Stappia indica: one gene and its partner. Each later gene encodes a partner of the first gene's protein in a complex. Links are inferred from orthologs where the notes say so. Each region holds a gene or a part of one and is shown on either strand. Other genes may lie near its edges.

Region 1 (7,932 bases):
AGTCGTCCTGCGAGGCGACCGGATTGCCCCATTCCGGCCACTCGGGCGGGGTCAGCGGCAGCGTGTCGTCCAGCATGGTGTTGAGCACGTCGACGAAGGGCACCTCGGCGATGATGCCGCCGAAGGCCTCCGGCGCCATGTTGGCCACCGCGCCCATCAGCATGCCGCCGGCCGAGCCGCCCTGCGCGATGATGCGGTCGGACGAGGTGAAGCCTTCGTCGGCCAGATGGCGGGCGGCGGCGATGAAGTCGGTGAACGTGTTCATCTTCGCCTGCCGGCGGCCGTCCCGGTACCAGCGGAACCCCTTGTCCTTGCCGCCGCGGATATGCGCGATGGCGTAGACGAAGCCGCGGTCGACGAGCGACAGGCAGTTGGTGTTGAAGCTCGCCGGAATGGTGATGCCGTAGGAGCCGTAGCCGTAGAGCAGGCAGGGCGCGCTGCCATCCAGCGGCGTGTCCTTGCGGTAGAGCAGCGACACCGGCACCGTCTCGCCGTCGCCGGCCGGCACCTGCAGGCGCCGCGTCACATAGGCCTGCGGATCGTGGCCGGACGGAACCTCCTGCGTCTTGCGCAAGGTGCGCTCGCGCGTCTCCATGTCGTAGTCGAACACCTGCGCTGGCGTCGTCATCGACGAGTAGGAGAAGCGGATCCGGTTGGTGTTGAACTCGTAGCCCTCGGAAAGGCCGAGCGAATAGGCTTCCTCGTCGAAGGCGATGGCATGCTCCAGCCCGTCGGCGATGCGGCGAACGACGATGCGCGGCAGCCCGTCTTCCCGCTCCAGCCGCACCATGTGCTTGGCATAGCAGGTGAAGGAGAGGATCAGCCGGCCCTCGCGATGCGGCACCACGTCCCGCCAGGCGTCCGGACCGGCGCCCGCACGCAACTCGGCGAGCGGGAGGCTCATGACGCGGAAGTCCTCGGCGCCGCCGTGATTGGTCAGCAGCAGCAGCGTGTCGCCGCCGTCGTCCTCCACCGAATACTCGGTGCCGGTCGCGCGCGGGGCCACCGTGAGCGGCGCTTCCAGCGGCGCGTCGGCCGGGATCAGGCGGACCTCGGACGTCTCGTGGTCGTGGATGTCGATCGTCAGGAAGCGGCCGGACTGGGTCTTGCCGATGCCCATGAAGAAGCCCGGATCGGCCTCCTCATAGACCAGCACGTCGCCGGCCGGATCTGTGCCGACCTCATGCCGGAACAGCTTCGACGGCCGGTGGTTGGCGTCGAGCCGCACATAGAAGAGATAGCGGCCGCAGGCGGACCACTCGCCACCGCCGCCCGTGTCCTCGATCCGCTGGTCGAGATCGCGCCCGCTGGCGAGGTCCCGCACCAGGAGGGTGTAGAACTCCGAGCCCTTGTCGTCGAAGGCCCAGGCAAGACGCGAATGGTCGGGCGAGTGCGATGCGCCGCCGAGGCGGAAATAGGCCTTGCCCGCCGCCTCCTTGTCGCCGTCGATCAGGATCTCCTCGGCCTCGCCGCCGCGCTCGGCCACCTCGCGCGCCATGCGCACGAGGCGCGGATGCTGCCCGCCGGCCACATAGGCGAAGCCGTAGGCATAGGGCCCGTCGGCCATCGGCACGCTGCTGTCGTCTTCCTTGATCCGCCCCTTCATCTCGGCGAACAGCGTCTCCTGCAGGCCCTTCGTGTCGGCCATGCCGGCTTCCAGATGGGCGTTCTCCGCCTCCAGATAGGCGCGGATGGCGGGGTCGAGCGTGTCGGGCGCGCGCATCACCTCCTGCCAGTTCTCCGCACGGAGCCAGTGGTAGGGATCCTCCCGGACGATGCCGTGGGCCGTCAGGGTGAGGGGGCGCTGGTCCGCCCGCGGCGCCGGCGCAGCCGCAGCATCGGAAAGGGGGCTATTGGGTGTCTTCAACATGGAGCGGAGGTAGGCGCTTTCATGGGCCTTGGCAAGGGCGGCGGCGTGTCGCGGAAGGGCAGGGCGTCATTCGTTGCAACCGGTGCACAAGCGCGGCGCCGTGTGATAAAAGCGCGGCCATGAGCGACCGATCCACAACGCTGCAGCCGTCCGCGAAGACCCGGACGGAGCGCCCGCGCCTGTACAAGGTGCTGCTTCTCAACGACGACTTCACGCCGCGCGAATTCGTCGTGGCGGTGCTCGCCTCCGAGTTCCGCATGAGCGAGGACGAAGCGGTGCGGGTGATGATCACCGCCCATCAGCAGGGCGTATGCGTCGTTGCCGTCTTTCCGCGCGATGTCGCCGAGACCAAGGCGACCCGTGCAACCGAGGCGGGGCGCGCCAACGGCTTTCCGCTGCGTTTCGAGACCGAGCCGGAGACCTGACCGGTCAGCGGGCACAGGGCCCGTCTGTTTGCGGGATCACTGCGGCGGGCAGACGACGTCTCCGGCGCGCATCGCGCCCGCACCGCCGACCGTCACATCGGACGAGCCCGCGGCAACGCACCCTTCCGCCGGCGCGACGAACCGCACGGCCGGCTCGCCTTCCACGAAGACGCCCGGGACCGGCTCGAACAGGCCGGGCGGGCACGCCGCCACATCCGACAGGCGCAGTGCCGGACGACCGTTGATCGTCACCGACGAGGCGCCCGTCACCGCGCAGGCCGGCATGTCCTGCGCCGCCGCGGGCAGCGCTGGGAGTAGTAGCGTGAGGACGAACGTGATCCAGACGCCGGTGGCGAGGCTCTGTAGATTTGGGTCACGCCTTTGGCGCGACTGATTTGCTGGATGCCGGATCACGCGATGGCGCCTTCGCGCCACGCGGTCCGGCATGACGGAGCGGATATGGACCGCAGGGTGCTCTGTCGATACAACTTTCAACTCGCTATGGTTGTTGTGTCGGGCGAGGCAAATGACAGCCTATGTCTATATTCTGACAGGCAGCCGCGCAGGAATGTCGCGATCTCGTATCATACTTCTGAGGCCGTCATGCCGGACGGCCTGCGGCGTAGCCGCATGGCCAGATCCGGCATCCAGATATCAGTGCCGGCAACGCCCGCACATCAATCTCCAACACGATCAGAAGGCCGTCGCTGCTGCCTCACCGCCCCGGGCGACCGCTCTTCTTCGGGCGGCCGCGGCGCTGGCGCTCTTCCGCAGGATCCTCATAGGACCCCGCGCCGATCTTGCCGCGCACGACCGGCTTGACGTCTTCTTCCGGAGAACTGCCGGGCCTCTTCGGCAGCGCGCCCTTTGACAGCGGCACCTCGGTGCGTCCGACGGTCATCTCGTCGAGCGTATTCTTCCGCACTTTCGAGGCGTTGGGCAAGTTGGCGCTGGCGCCGTATTTCTTCTCGCCCCGGAAACCGCCGCTGCGATCCTCCACCGCCGACTGGCGGGCCAGCGGATCGTCGGCCAGCGCCAGTTCCGTCTCCTGCAGCCGCTTGATCTCGTCGCGCAGCCGCGCGGCCGTCTCGAACTCCAGGTCCGCGGCCGCCTCGCGCATCTTCTTCTCGAGGTCCTCGATATGCGCCTTGAGATTGTGGCCGACCAGGTTGCCGCTCTCGGCGAAACCGGCATCGACCGTGACGTGGTCCTGCTCGTAGACCGACTGCAGGATGTCGCCGATGGACCGGCGCACGGTCTCCGGCGTGATGCCGTGCTCGGCGTTGTACGCCTCCTGCTTCTCGCGGCGACGGTTGGTCTCCGCGATCGCCCGCTCCATCGAGCCGGTCATCCGGTCGGCATAGAGCACCACCCGCCCGTCGACGTTTCGCGCCGCGCGGCCGATGGTCTGGACCAGCGAGGTCTCGGAGCGCAGGAAGCCCTCCTTGTCGGCGTCGAGAATGGCGACCAGCCCGCATTCGGGAATGTCGAGACCTTCGCGCAGCAGGTTGATGCCGACCAGCACGTCGAAGGCGCCGAGCCGCAGGTCGCGGATGATCTCGATGCGCTCCAGCGTGTCGATGTCGGAATGCATGTAGCGCACGCGCACGCCGTTCTCGTGCAGGTATTCGGTCAGGTCCTCGGCCATGCGCTTGGTCAGCACGGTGACGAGCGTGCGGTAGCCCTTGGCCGCGACCGCGCGCACTTCGCCCAGCAGGTCGTCGACCTGCGAGGAGGCGGGGCGGATGTCGATCTGCGGATCGACGAGACCGGTCGGGCGAATGACCTGTTCGGCGAAGACGCCGCCGGCCTCCTCCATCTCCCAGGAACTGGGCGTCGCCGACACGCACACCGTCTGCGGCCGCATCGCGTCCCATTCCTCGAAGCGCAGCGGCCGGTTGTCCATGCAGGAGGGCAGGCGGAAGCCGTATTCCGCCAGCGTCGCCTTGCGGCGGAAGTCGCCGCGATACATGGCGCCGATCTGCGGAATGGTGACATGGCTCTCGTCTGCGAAGACCAGCGCATTGTCCGGCAGGTATTCGAACAGGGTCGGCGGCGGCTCGCCGGGATTGCGGCCCGTCAGGTAGCGCGAATAGTTCTCGATGCCGGCGCAGGAGCCGGTCGCCTCCAGCATCTCCAGGTCGAACAGCGTGCGCTGCTCCAGCCGCTGCGCTTCCAGCAGCCGGCCGTGGGCGTTCAGCTCTTCCAGTCGCTGCACCAGCTCCGACTTGATCGACTTGACCGCCTGGGCCAGCGTCGGCTTCGGCGTCACGTAGTGCGAGTTGGCGTAGATCTTGACGCTTTTCATCTCCGCCGACTTCTGCCCGGTCAGCGGGTCGAACTCGGTGATCGCCTCGATCTCGTCGCCGAACATCGAGATGCGCCAGGCCCTGTCCTCGTAGTGGGCAGGGAAGATCTCGACCGTATCGCCGCGCACCCGGAAGGTGCCGCGCTGGAACGCCGCATCGTTGCGCTTGTATTGCAGCGCCACCAGATCGGCGAGCAACTGGCGCTGATCCATGCGCTCGCCCACCTCGATGGCGAAGGTCATCGCCGTATAGGTCTCGACCGAGCCGATACCGTAGATGCAGGACACCGAGGCGACGATGATCACGTCGTCGCGCTCCAGCAGCGCCCGGGTGGCCGAGTGGCGCATCCGGTCGATCTGCTCGTTCACCGAGCTTTCCTTCTCGATATAGGTGTCGGTGCGCGGGACGTAGGCTTCCGGCTGGTAATAGTCGTAATAGGAGACGAAATATTCGACCGCATTGTCCGGGAAGAACGACTTGAACTCGCCGTAGAGCTGCGCGGCCAGCGTCTTGTTCGGCGCCAGGATCAGCGCCGGGCGTTGGGTGCGGGAGATGACTTGCGCCATCGTGTAGGTCTTGCCCGAGCCGGTGACGCCGAGCAGCACCTGCGTCTTGTCCTGGTTCTCCAGACCCTCGACCAGATCGGCGATGGCGGTGGGCTGGTCGCCGCGCGGCTCGTATTCGGAAACGAGCTTGATCGGGATGCCGCCTTCGGACTTCGCCGGCCGCTCCGGGCGGTGCGGCACCCAGGCGACGCCGTTCTTGTGCAACGGATTGCCTGAGGTGATCAGGTCGGTGAGCGCCTGCACCGTCGCGGTGTGCCCCGTGGTGCCGTCCGACATTTCCGGCGCCGGCTTCTTGCCTTTGCGCGCCTTCTTCGTCTCCGCCACCTGCTTGGCCAGCAGCGCCTCGGCCTCTTCCAGGCTCATGTCCAGCCCGGCGACGGGATTGAGCCCGCCGGCCGCGCGCTCGCGCGGATTGCTGGTCGCGCCCATGGAGGTGCCGCGCGCCGAGCGCGCCGGCTTGGCCTGCTTCGCGGCGGGGCGCTCCTTGCCCTTCTCCGCCGGTGCCGGCTCGTCCTCGGTAAGCTGCCGCGCCCAATCGGAAACCGGACCGGTCAGCGGCGCGCCCTCGAAGGCAGCCTGCGGCGCCTCGCCGAAACCTTGCGGCGCGGCATCGTCACGGGCAGTTCCGTCGTCGGCACGCGCCTTGTCCGGTTTGCCGGTGGAAGACGCGGAAGAAGGGGAGGAGGAAGAGGGTCGCTTGGCCATGGCGGCAATATGGTCCCAAAGCCGCGTTTCGGAAACCCCGTGTTCCGGCTTTGTCCGGCGAAAACCCGCATCATGCTGACATAACGGTGTCAGGAGGGGCTGGATTGAGATTTTCCTCTTGACCTGGAGCGCGCTCCAGCTCCCAGGGTCCGAGGCTGGTTCCAACAGGAGACAGCTCCATGAGCGTTATTGAAGCGTTTTTCTCGGCCCTGACGAGCGGCGATGTGGAGAAGGTTCTGCCGTTCATCGCAGCAGACGCGACCATCGTCGGGGTTCGCGCGACATCCGATCCGCGCCTGCCGATCTACGGCACCTATCACGGACAGGAGGGGATGCGGGCCTTCCTTGGAGAACTGCGAGCGGCCTTCGAAACGGAGGCCTTCGAGGTCGAGGATTTTCTGGAAAGCCCAAAGCTCGGCTTCGCATCGGGGCACTTCCGGCACCGTGTCCGCCACACCGGGCGCTTGTTCGTGTCCACTTGGGCCTTGCGAGCGAAGCTGTGCGACGGGAAGATCGAGCATTATCTGTTTTTCGAGGACACGGCCCGGCTGGAAGCGGCCTTCGGGGTGTCGACGGCGGAGGCTGCGTGATGATGATAGGCGACCTGTCGCAGCGGACCGGCCTGAGCGTCGATACCCTGCGCTACTACGAGAAGATCGGGCTCATTCCCGCGCCGCTGCGCGATTCCGGCGGGCGGCGGGTCTATGACACGGCGATCCTCGGCTGGCTCGATTTCCTCGACCGGCTGAAGGCGACCGGGCTCGGCATGCGCGACCGCCTGCGCTATGCGGACCTGCGCACCCACCCCGGCGTTGCCTCGGTGCGCGAACGCCGCGAGATGCTGGAGCAGCATCGCGAAAAGGTCGCGGCCGATCTGGAGCGCCTGGGCGAAACGTTGAAGCTGCTCGACGACAAGGTTGATCTCTATCGCCGGATCGAGAGCGGAGAGATCGACGACCCGGTCGCTCCGCTCGGCGAGGCGCTGTCGTCCAAGGCATCCCATCGGGGGAGGGCATCATGAGCGCCGCTTTGGAGAGAGGGCGGGACCTCGCCGCACGGCTGAACCCGGACCTCGAAGCCGTGCTCGCCGAGCGCTACGACGATCTGCTCCCGGGTTTCGCAGAAAGCCTGATCGAATGGGCCTATGGCCGCCACTATGCGCGCGGAGGGCTCGATCTGAAGACGCGCCAGCTTTGCACGGTCGCTGCGTTGACGGTTCTGGGCGGCCAGACAGGCCCGCAACTCAAGATCAACATCGAGCACACGCTCGCCGCCGGCGCCAGCCGTACGGAGATCATCGAGGCGATCTGGCAGATGGCCGTCTACGGCGGACTGCCCGCCGCCATCAACGGCCTCAATTCAGCACGGGAGGTCTTTCAGGCGGCGGACCGCGACGGATAGACCGCCCGGCGACATCCTGACGTGTGGCTCGTTCGGGTGAGCGTCTCCCGCTCACCCGTCTCCCTTGTGTCCGTCATTGTGGCCGAGGCTCATGTCCGGCCAGACGAGGTCGCGCACCCGCGCCTTCAGGACCTTCGCCTCGGGAAAGCCGCCGTCCGCCTTGCGGTCCCATATGGTCGTGCCGTCGCAGGTGATGGTGAAGGTCCCGCCGGTGCCGGGCACCAGCGTCACGGAGCCGATCTCCTCTGAAAAGGTCGAGAGCAGCTCCTGTGCCATCCATGCGGCGCGCAGCATCCAGTTGCACTGGCGGCAATAGGTGATCGTCAGGGCGGGCTTTTGCATTTCGGTCATCGGTTTCCGGCAGAAATCAGGGACGGGGGAGGGGCGGCGGGATAGGCTCCGCCGGCTCGTGCGGCGGTCCCTGCGGCCGCGGCTCTGGCTGACGCCATTATCGCGCCGAGCGGCGCCGGGGCAAGCCTTGCAGCGAGACAAGTCGGGATGCCTTGCCATCTGGCGCTTCCCGCGCTCGGGAAAGGCGATCCGGGACAGGCGGCGCTGTTGATGGCGAGGATGCGGGGCAGGCAACCTGCGCCGCGCTACCTCATTTGGGTGACGCGGCGAGGGAGGGCATCGGCGAAAGGAAAGGCGTTGTCCCT
Region 2 (7,782 bases), 3.2 Mb from region 1 along the record:
GAGGGGCTGGGCGACAAGCAGGTGGAGTTCTTCTTTGATTTGCCGATGGAGGAGGGCGGCATCCGCCAGCCGGCCGACATCTTCACGCTGGCGGAGCGGGATGCCGCCTCGCCGCTGATCAAGCTGAGGAACCGCGACGGCTGGGGCGAGACGAGCGCTGCCAACCTCTTCGCTGCCATCGACGCGCGGCGCGAGATGTCGCTCAACCGGGTGATCTTCGCGCTCGGCATCCGCCATGTCGGCGAGGGCAACGCCAAGCTGCTGGCCCGCCACTATCTCGACTGGGAGACCTTCCGCACGGCGATGCAGGCGGCGGCCGATCCCGCCTCCGATGCCTTCGCCGAACTGATGGACATCGACGGCATCGGCGAGACGGTGGCACGGGCGGTGGTCGAGTTCTTCGCCGAGGACCACAACCGCGGGGCACTCGACGCGCTGCTGGCGCAGATCCGGCCGCAGTCGATGGAGCGGGTGGAGGCGAGCGCCAGCCCGGTCGCCGGCAAGACGCTGGTCTTCACCGGCACGCTGGAGAAGATGAGCCGCGACGAGGCCAAGGCGCGCGCCGAGGCGATGGGGGCGAAAGTTTCCGGCTCGGTGTCGAAGAAGACCGACCTCGTGATCGCCGGTCCCGGCGCCGGCTCCAAGCTGAAGAAAGCCGAGGAACTGGGCCTCGACGTCATCGACGAGGATGCCTGGATCGAGATGGCGGGAGGCTGACCTGCGTCAAATTGACTTAAGTATAAGATCCATAGGTACGAGTACGTAATCTTGATTTTTATTCGGTTTTTCTGCTCTTCATTCGATCTCGTCTTGTATCTGTAACAAAGTTTCAACTCCAAATATCGACTATCGCTCTCAAATGAGCTTTCGTTCGATATTTGGAGAGTGGAACATGTTTTCTGGATTTGTGAACCGGTCTATCGGTTTGCGGCTCATTCTGCTCGGCGCCCTTCCGCTTCTCGGTCTGCTGCTCGTCAGTTTCATCGAGCTTTCGGGGCGGTTTGCGCAGGTGCGCGAGGAACGCTTCGTCGCCGAGGTGCTGGACATTGCGCCGGTGATTTCCGAGGCCGTGCATCAGCTTCAGAAGGAGCGCGGGATGTCTTCCGGCTTCGTGGGGTCGAAGGGCGTCTCGTTTGCCGACGGGATCGCCGGCCAGCGCCAGGCGACCGACGCTGCGATCGCGCGCTATCTCGCCCGCATCGGCGAGGCGACGGGCCGGATCGAGACCGACGGGTTCACTCGCGCCCGCGACGCGGCGGCGAAGACGCTTCAGGACCTTTCGCGGGTGCGCGCGGATATCGACGCGCTGCGGCTGGAGAGCTCCGACGTCGGCGCCTATTACACGCCCGTCATCGGCAACCTGCTCGACATGGTCGGCGGCATGCCGACGCTCATCAGCGCTGGCGACACGCTGCGCCCGGTCCTTGCGTATATTGCGCTGCTGCAGGCGAAGGAGCGAGCGGGCCTCGAGCGCGCCACCGGCGCCGTCGGCTTCGGTTCGGGGAGCTTCGGCGAGGCCGTCTACCGCAATTTCATTCGCCTCGGCGCCATGCAGGAGGCCTCGCTCGAGACCTTTCGCCGCTACGCGTCGCCGCAGATGCTCTCCGCTTACGAAACCGCTCTGTCCGGCGCGGCCGCCAAGGAGATCGACGGGCTGAGGCAGATCGCCGTCTCCGCGCCGTTCGGCGGGGACGTGTCCGCGGTCAGCGGAGCGAAGTGGTTCGCGGTCAGCACGGCGCGCATCGACCTGCTGAAAGAGGTGGAGGACGAGGTTGCCGGACAGATCTTCGTTGCAGCCTCGCAGCGGGCGGCGGACGGCCAGCGCGCCTTCCTCTGGCAGCTCGGGCTCGTTGCCGGGCTGGTCGTCGTCATGGCGGTGATCTTCGCCGGCGTCTACCGCTCCATCGTGCCGCCGCTGGCGGAGCTGGTCGGCGTCATGCGCCGGCTTGCGGCCAACGACACGGGCGTCGAGGTGACGAGCGTCGCGCGCCGGGACGAGATCGGCGCGATGGCGGGGGCGGTGGAGATCTTCCGCGAGAATGCCATCGAGCGCATCGAGCTGGAACACAGCCTGCAGGAGGAACGCCTGCGCGAACGGGACCGGCAGTCGGCCATCGAGACGATGATCGCGGGCTTCCGCAGCAGCGTCTCGTCGACGCTGTCGACGGCAGGGGCCAAGGCCGGCGACATGCGCTCCTCGGCCGAGACGCTGGAGGAAGGCGCAAGCGGAGCTGCGTGCGACGCGTCCGCCGCGAGCCATGCCACCCAGACGGCCTCCGGCAATATCCAGGTGGTCGCGGCGGCGGCGGAGGAACTGTCCGCCTCGATCCGCGAGATCGCCGAGCAGACCTCCAAGGCAAGCGACCTGATGGCCTCGGCCGCCGAACGGGCGCAACTGACCAACGCCGATGTCGCTTCGCTTTCGCAGGCGGCCGAGCAGATCGGTTCGGTGGTCAACCTGATCCGCGACATCGCCGAACAGACCAACCTGCTGGCGCTCAATGCCACGATCGAGGCGGCGCGCGCCGGCGAGGCGGGCAAGGGCTTTGCCGTCGTCGCGGCGGAAGTGAAGAACCTTGCCGGCCAGACCGCCAAGGCGACGGAAGACATCGCCGCGCAGGTCACCGGCATCCAGGCCTCGACGCGCGGCGCGGTCGGCTCGATCGGAGAGATCGCCGGTGTGATGGCCAATATCCGCGAGCTGACAACCACCATCGCCGGCGCGGTGGAGGAGCAGCGCGCGGCAACGCAGGAGATCGCCAACTCCGTCATCGCCGCCTCGGACGGCACCGATGCGGTGGCGGACAACGTCACCTCGGTGACCTCGGCGATCGAGCGCACCGCGCAGTTTGCCGGCAATGTCAGCGCGGTGTCCTCCAGCCTTGCCGAGGTGACGCAGCAACTCGCCGGCGAGGTGGAGACCTTCCTCGCCGACATCGCGGTCGATCTTGCGGCACGGCGCGCGCAGGTGCATGCGCAAATGCGCGAGGCGGTCGTCGTCACCGCGCTGGGGCGTCGCTACCGGGCGCGGGTGGACGAGGCGGATGTGCATCAGGCCGCCGTTTCCGCCTCGGCCCGGCTGGAGCTCCGGCAGGCCGTCAAGCTGCAGCTCGCAGACGGGCAGGTGCTTGCGGCCATCGTCGCCGGGGGCGAGGGCGGGCGCTACACGCTGCGCTTCGAGCAGCCCGCGCCGGCACTGGTGGCGCTCGTCGCGGCCTGATCGTTTTTCGAATAACAAAGGCGTCAAAAGCCAAGAGGGAGGGGCGCGAGCAATTGCGCCCCTCCAATTGACGGGACAAGCTGCTATATATGGTCCAAAGAGAGAACAGAATCGCGGGTGCCAACGGTCCGCGCGATGTCAGATCCGTGACCCAGACCCGTCGAGACACTCTCCCGCATGGCCAATCATCCTGCCGATACCCGACAGTTCCCCCAAGGCTCCGCACCGGGGCAGGCGGAGCATGACGCGCGGGGCGGCGGTCTGGAGCGGCCGGGCGGCGGCAGCGGCATTGCCGCGCGCGCGCGTGCAGCGCTCGGGCCGCGGACGCCCGAACCCGGCTCCTATCTCGACGGGCTGAACCCGGAGCAGCGCGAGGCGGTCGAGACGCTGGACGGCCCGGTCCTGGTGCTGGCGGGGGCGGGAACGGGCAAGACCCGCGTCCTGACCACGCGCATCGGCCATATCCTGGCGACGCGGCGGGCCTTTCCGAGCCAGATCCTGGCGGTGACCTTCACCAACAAGGCCGCCCGCGAGATGAAGGAGCGGATCGAGCGGCTGATCGGCGACAGCGCGGAAGGCATGCCGTGGCTCGGCACGTTCCACTCGATCTGCGTCAAGATCCTGCGCCGGCACGCCGAGCTGGTCGGCCTGAAATCCGGATTCTCGATCCTCGATACCGACGACCAGATCCGCCTGATCAAGCAGATCATCCAGGCGGAGGGGCTGGACGACAAGCGCTGGACGGCGCGCGCCTTCGCCAGCCAGTTGGATGGCTGGAAGAACCGCGGCCTGACGCCCGACCAGGTGCCGGAGGGCGAGGCGCGCTCCTTCGGCAACGGCAAGGGCCGGGCGCTCTACGAGCAGTATCAGGAGCGGCTGTCGATCCTCAATGCCGCCGATTTCGGCGACCTGCTGCTGCATGTGATCACGCTGTTCCGCAACAATCCGGACGTGCTGGGCGAGTACCAGAACCGCTTCCGCTTCATGCTGGTGGACGAGTACCAGGACACCAACATCGCGCAGTACCTGTTCCTGCGGCTGCTGGCGCAGGGCAACCGCAACATCTGCTGCGTCGGCGACGACGATCAGTCGATCTACGGCTGGCGCGGGGCCGAGGTCGACAACATCCTGCGCTTCGACCACGACTTTCCCGGCGCCAAGGTGATCCGGCTGGAGCGCAACTACCGCTCGACCAGCCATATCCTGGCCGCCGCCTCGCATCTGATCGCCCATAACGAGGGGCGCCTGGGCAAGACGCTGTTCACCGATGTGGTGGACCCGGACGGCGAGGAACTGCGCGTCAGCGTCGCCGCCGCCTGGGACTCCGAGGAAGAGGCCCGCGCCATCGGCGACGAGATCGAGTCGCTGCAGTCCAAGGGGCACAGCCTCGAGAGCATGGCGATCCTGGTGCGCGCGTCGTTCCAGATGCGCGAGTTCGAGGATCGGTTCGTCACGCTCGGCGTCAACTACCGGGTGGTCGGCGGCCCGCGCTTCTACGAGCGCATGGAGATCCGCGATGCGATGGCCTATTTCCGCTGCGTCGTGCAGCCGGCCGACGATCTCGCCTTCGAGCGCATCGTCAACACGCCCAAGCGCGGCCTCGGCGAGGCCAGCCTGAAGCTGGTTCATGCCTATGCGCGGGCGAACCGCATCCCGCTCATGCAGGCGGCTTCGGACCTGTGCCAGACCGAGGAACTGAAGCCGAAGGCGCGCACGACGCTGCGCATGCTGCTGGCCGATTTCGACCGCTGGCGCGACCTGGTGCCGGCTATGTCGCATACGGAGCTGGCCGAGATCATCCTCGACGAGAGCGGCTACACCGAGATGTGGCGCAACGACCGCTCGGCGGAAGCGCCGGGCCGGCTCGACAACCTGAAGGAGCTCGTCCGCTCGATGGACGAGTACGAATCGCTCGCCGGGTTCCTGGAGCATGTCGCGCTGGTCATGGACCGGGACGCGGACGGCAACAACGACGCGGTGTCGATCATGACGCTGCACTCGGCCAAGGGCCTGGAGTTCGACACGGTGTTCCTCCCCGGCTTGGAGGAGGGCCTCTTCCCGCATCAGCGCGCGCTCGACGAGAGCGGCCGCGCGGGGCTGGAGGAAGAGCGCCGGCTCGCCTATGTGGGCATCACGAGGGCGCGGCGGCGGGCGAAGATCTGGTTCGCCTCCAACCGGCGCATCCACGGCATGTGGCAGAGCTCCATCCCCTCGCGCTTCCTCGACGAATTGCCGGCCGATCACGTCGATGTGGTCGAGCCGTCGAGCAATTACGGCGGCTATGGCGGCGGGGGATACGGCGCCAGCCGCTTCGACACGCGCGATCCCTTCAAGTCGAGCTACTCGACGCCGGGCTGGCAGCGGGCGCAGCGTTCGCAGGCACAGGGTAGCTCCAGCAGCGGCGGGTTCGCCGGGCGGATGGGATCGGCCGGCGGCAGGCAGTCGGGCGGGCAGTCCGGAGGCCCGCGGATGATCGAGGGCGAGTTGGTCGCCAAGTCGGTGTCCGATGCGCCGTCGGCGTTCGACATGGGCGAGCGGGTGTTCCACCTGAAGTTCGGCTATGGCGAGATCGTCGGCATCGAGGGCAACAAGCTGACAGTCCAGTTCGACAAGGCGGGGCGCAAGAAGGTGCTCGACAGCTTCGTCGAGCGGCACTGAGCGGCGCGCGTTTCCCCATCCAGCGCGAATGCGATTGATGCCCCCTGCTTTCGGGCGCTATAGGGCGTGCGCCGTTTCCTGTCTCCGGAGAGATCATGTCCACCATCCGCGTCCGCATCACCGCCCCCGAGATCGAGGCGAAGCGCATCTACGAGCTGCTGTCGCGCGACTTCGAGGACGACGGCAATCCGGTGACGGTCTTCGAAGCGTCGGCGGACGGGCGGGACTGGACCGCCGAGATCCTGCTGTTCGACATGAGCGAGGGGGAAGCCGCCGAGCTGGTCAAGGACCGGCTGGGCGCGGATGCCTTTGCCGCGCCGGTCGAGGCGGTGGAACTGGAAGACATCAACTGGGTGGAGAAGAGCCTGGAAGGCCTGTCGCCGGTGCAGGCGGGCCGTTTCTTCATCCACGGCTCGCACGACCGCGCGAAGCGTCCGCTCGCCGGCATTTCCATCGAGATCGAGGCCGCGCTCGCCTTCGGCACCGGCCATCACGGGACGACCGCGGGCTGCCTGATCGAGATCGACCGGCTGCTGACCCGCCGGTCCTATGAGCGGATGCTGGATCTGGGCACCGGTACCGGCGTCCTGGCCATCGCCATGGCGCGGCTGTCCCGCCAGCCGGTGCTGGCGACAGACATCGACCCGGTGGCGACGATCACCGCGCGCGCCAATGCGGTCCACAATCTCGCCGGCAACCTGGTGCGCACGGCGACGGCGGCCGGCGTCGACAGCCGCATCTTCGCGGAGGCCGGTCCTTTCGATCTGGTGGTGGCGAATATCCTCGCCCGGCCCCTGATGCGCATGGCTGCCGGTCTTTCGGCGCGCATGACCCGCTCGGCGACGCTGGTCCTGTCGGGCCTGCGCGTGGAGGACGGTCCGCGCATCCTGTTCGCCTATGGCCTGCAAGGGTTCCACCTGGTGCGCCGGCAGAACCGCGACGGCTGGCTGACGCTGACGCTGGTGCGCGGTCGCCACGAGGGCTGACGCCCTGCCAAATCCCGATGCACAACGAGAAACGGGCCCGGCGGAGGAACCGCCGGGCCCGTTTTCAATGAAACTCTGTGACCAGCGTATCAGAACGCGGAGGTCAGCGAGCTGTTGCGCTCCAGATCGGCACGATCGTAGCCGTAGGCGGCGAGCGTGGCGTCGTCGAGCGACAGAAGGTAGCCGTTCACATAGCGGCGAGCCTGACGCTCACGAGCGGTGATCATCGAGTCGAGCGCCTTGCGGAACACGCTCTTGGAAGAGCTGCGCGATACGCCCGAGATGGCGGTGGTGGTCGTGGTGGCAATGGCCATGGTCTTATCTCCGGTTCGAGGTCTCTAGATAGAGCTTCCTCCCTCAAACTCTCGAGACAGAGTATGGGGAGTGCCGGGCCATGCGAAAAGCGCCATAAGTGCATGGCAGTGCTGCGATTGCTGCATGTGCGAATTCATTATTTTGCAATGCAGCAGAGCAGATGCCGAAATCCTCGGCGAAAGCCTGCCTTCCGCATGTGCAAAAGCGGCCCGGGCGTGCACTCAACGCCCTTTCGCGCCGCCGGCTTTGGCGCTAGCGTCGTCGCATGTTCCAGTCCTTCGACAATGTCATCGACCCGTCCGTCGGTTCCGCGCGTTGCGCGGCGCTGCGGCGCGAGCTGGCCCGCAGGGGCCTCGACGGTTTCCTCATCCCGCGCGCCGACGCGCATCAGGGCGAATATGTGCCGCCCAGCGACGCGCGGCTGTCCTGGCTGACCGGCTTTGCCGGATCGGCCGGCATGGCCGTGGTGCTGGCTGGCGAGGCCGCGATCTTCGTCGACGGGCGCTACACGATCCAGGTGCGCGAGCAGGTGGACACCGGCGTTTTCCATCCGATGCACCTGATCGAGACGCCGCCGTCCGAGTGGCTGGCGGACAAGCTGCA

The links.
Region 2: the proteins of uvrB (region 1) and GH266_RS06610 are in contact, whole or in part, in a crystal structure (PDB 7EGT), measured with the Thermus thermophilus proteins. The link is inferred for Stappia indica from one-to-one orthologs. Residues at the interface, in WP_096411307.1 of Thermus thermophilus: Glu23, Leu25, Arg26, Asp27, Gly28, Glu29, Arg30, Phe31, Arg55, Glu326, Asp327, Phe328, Glu379, Ser382, Gln383, His398, Gly400, Arg401; in WP_096412145.1 of Thermus thermophilus: His654, Arg656, Phe657, Gln666, Asp668, Glu669, Lys680, Arg681, Leu682, Ser683, Lys685, Tyr686, Ala687.

What each region holds. Positions count from the first base shown.
Region 1 is NZ_CP046908.1:4,592,885-4,600,816, forward strand. Bases 2,811-6,044 are described here. They hold uvrB (excinuclease ABC subunit UvrB), read right to left. Parts: upstream 5,726-6,044; coding sequence 3,011-5,725; downstream 2,811-3,010. Outside these bases: GH266_RS21065 (S9 family peptidase), read right to left, coding at 1-1,870; ATP-dependent Clp protease adapter ClpS, read left to right, coding at 1,990-2,295; GH266_RS21075 (PAAR domain-containing protein), read right to left, coding at 2,332-2,580; GH266_RS21085 (nuclear transport factor 2 family protein), read left to right, coding at 6,055-6,465; GH266_RS21090 (MerR family transcriptional regulator), read left to right, coding at 6,465-6,896; GH266_RS21095 (carboxymuconolactone decarboxylase family protein), read left to right, coding at 6,893-7,276; GH266_RS21100 (Rdx family protein), read right to left, coding at 7,328-7,627. UniProt on the Escherichia coli protein: The UvrABC repair system catalyzes the recognition and processing of DNA lesions. A damage recognition complex composed of 2 UvrA and 2 UvrB subunits scans DNA for abnormalities.
Region 2 is NZ_CP046908.1:1,380,311-1,388,092, reverse strand. Bases 3,054-6,137 are described here. They hold GH266_RS06610 (ATP-dependent helicase), read left to right. Parts: upstream 3,054-3,397; coding sequence 3,398-5,878; downstream 5,879-6,137. Other genes in these bases: GH266_RS06605 (50S ribosomal protein L11 methyltransferase), read left to right, coding at 5,974-6,137; GH266_RS06615 (methyl-accepting chemotaxis protein), read left to right, coding at 3,054-3,220. Outside these bases: NAD-dependent DNA ligase LigA, read left to right, coding at 1-717; more of GH266_RS06615, read left to right, coding at 893-3,053; more of GH266_RS06605, read left to right, coding at 6,138-6,864; GH266_RS06600 (hypothetical protein), read right to left, coding at 6,954-7,178; GH266_RS06595 (aminopeptidase P family protein), read left to right, coding at 7,445-7,782. UniProt on the Escherichia coli protein: A helicase with DNA-dependent ATPase activity. Unwinds DNA duplexes with 3'-5' polarity. Translocates on single-stranded DNA with 3'-5' polarity. Initiates unwinding more efficiently from a nicked substrate than double-stranded DNA.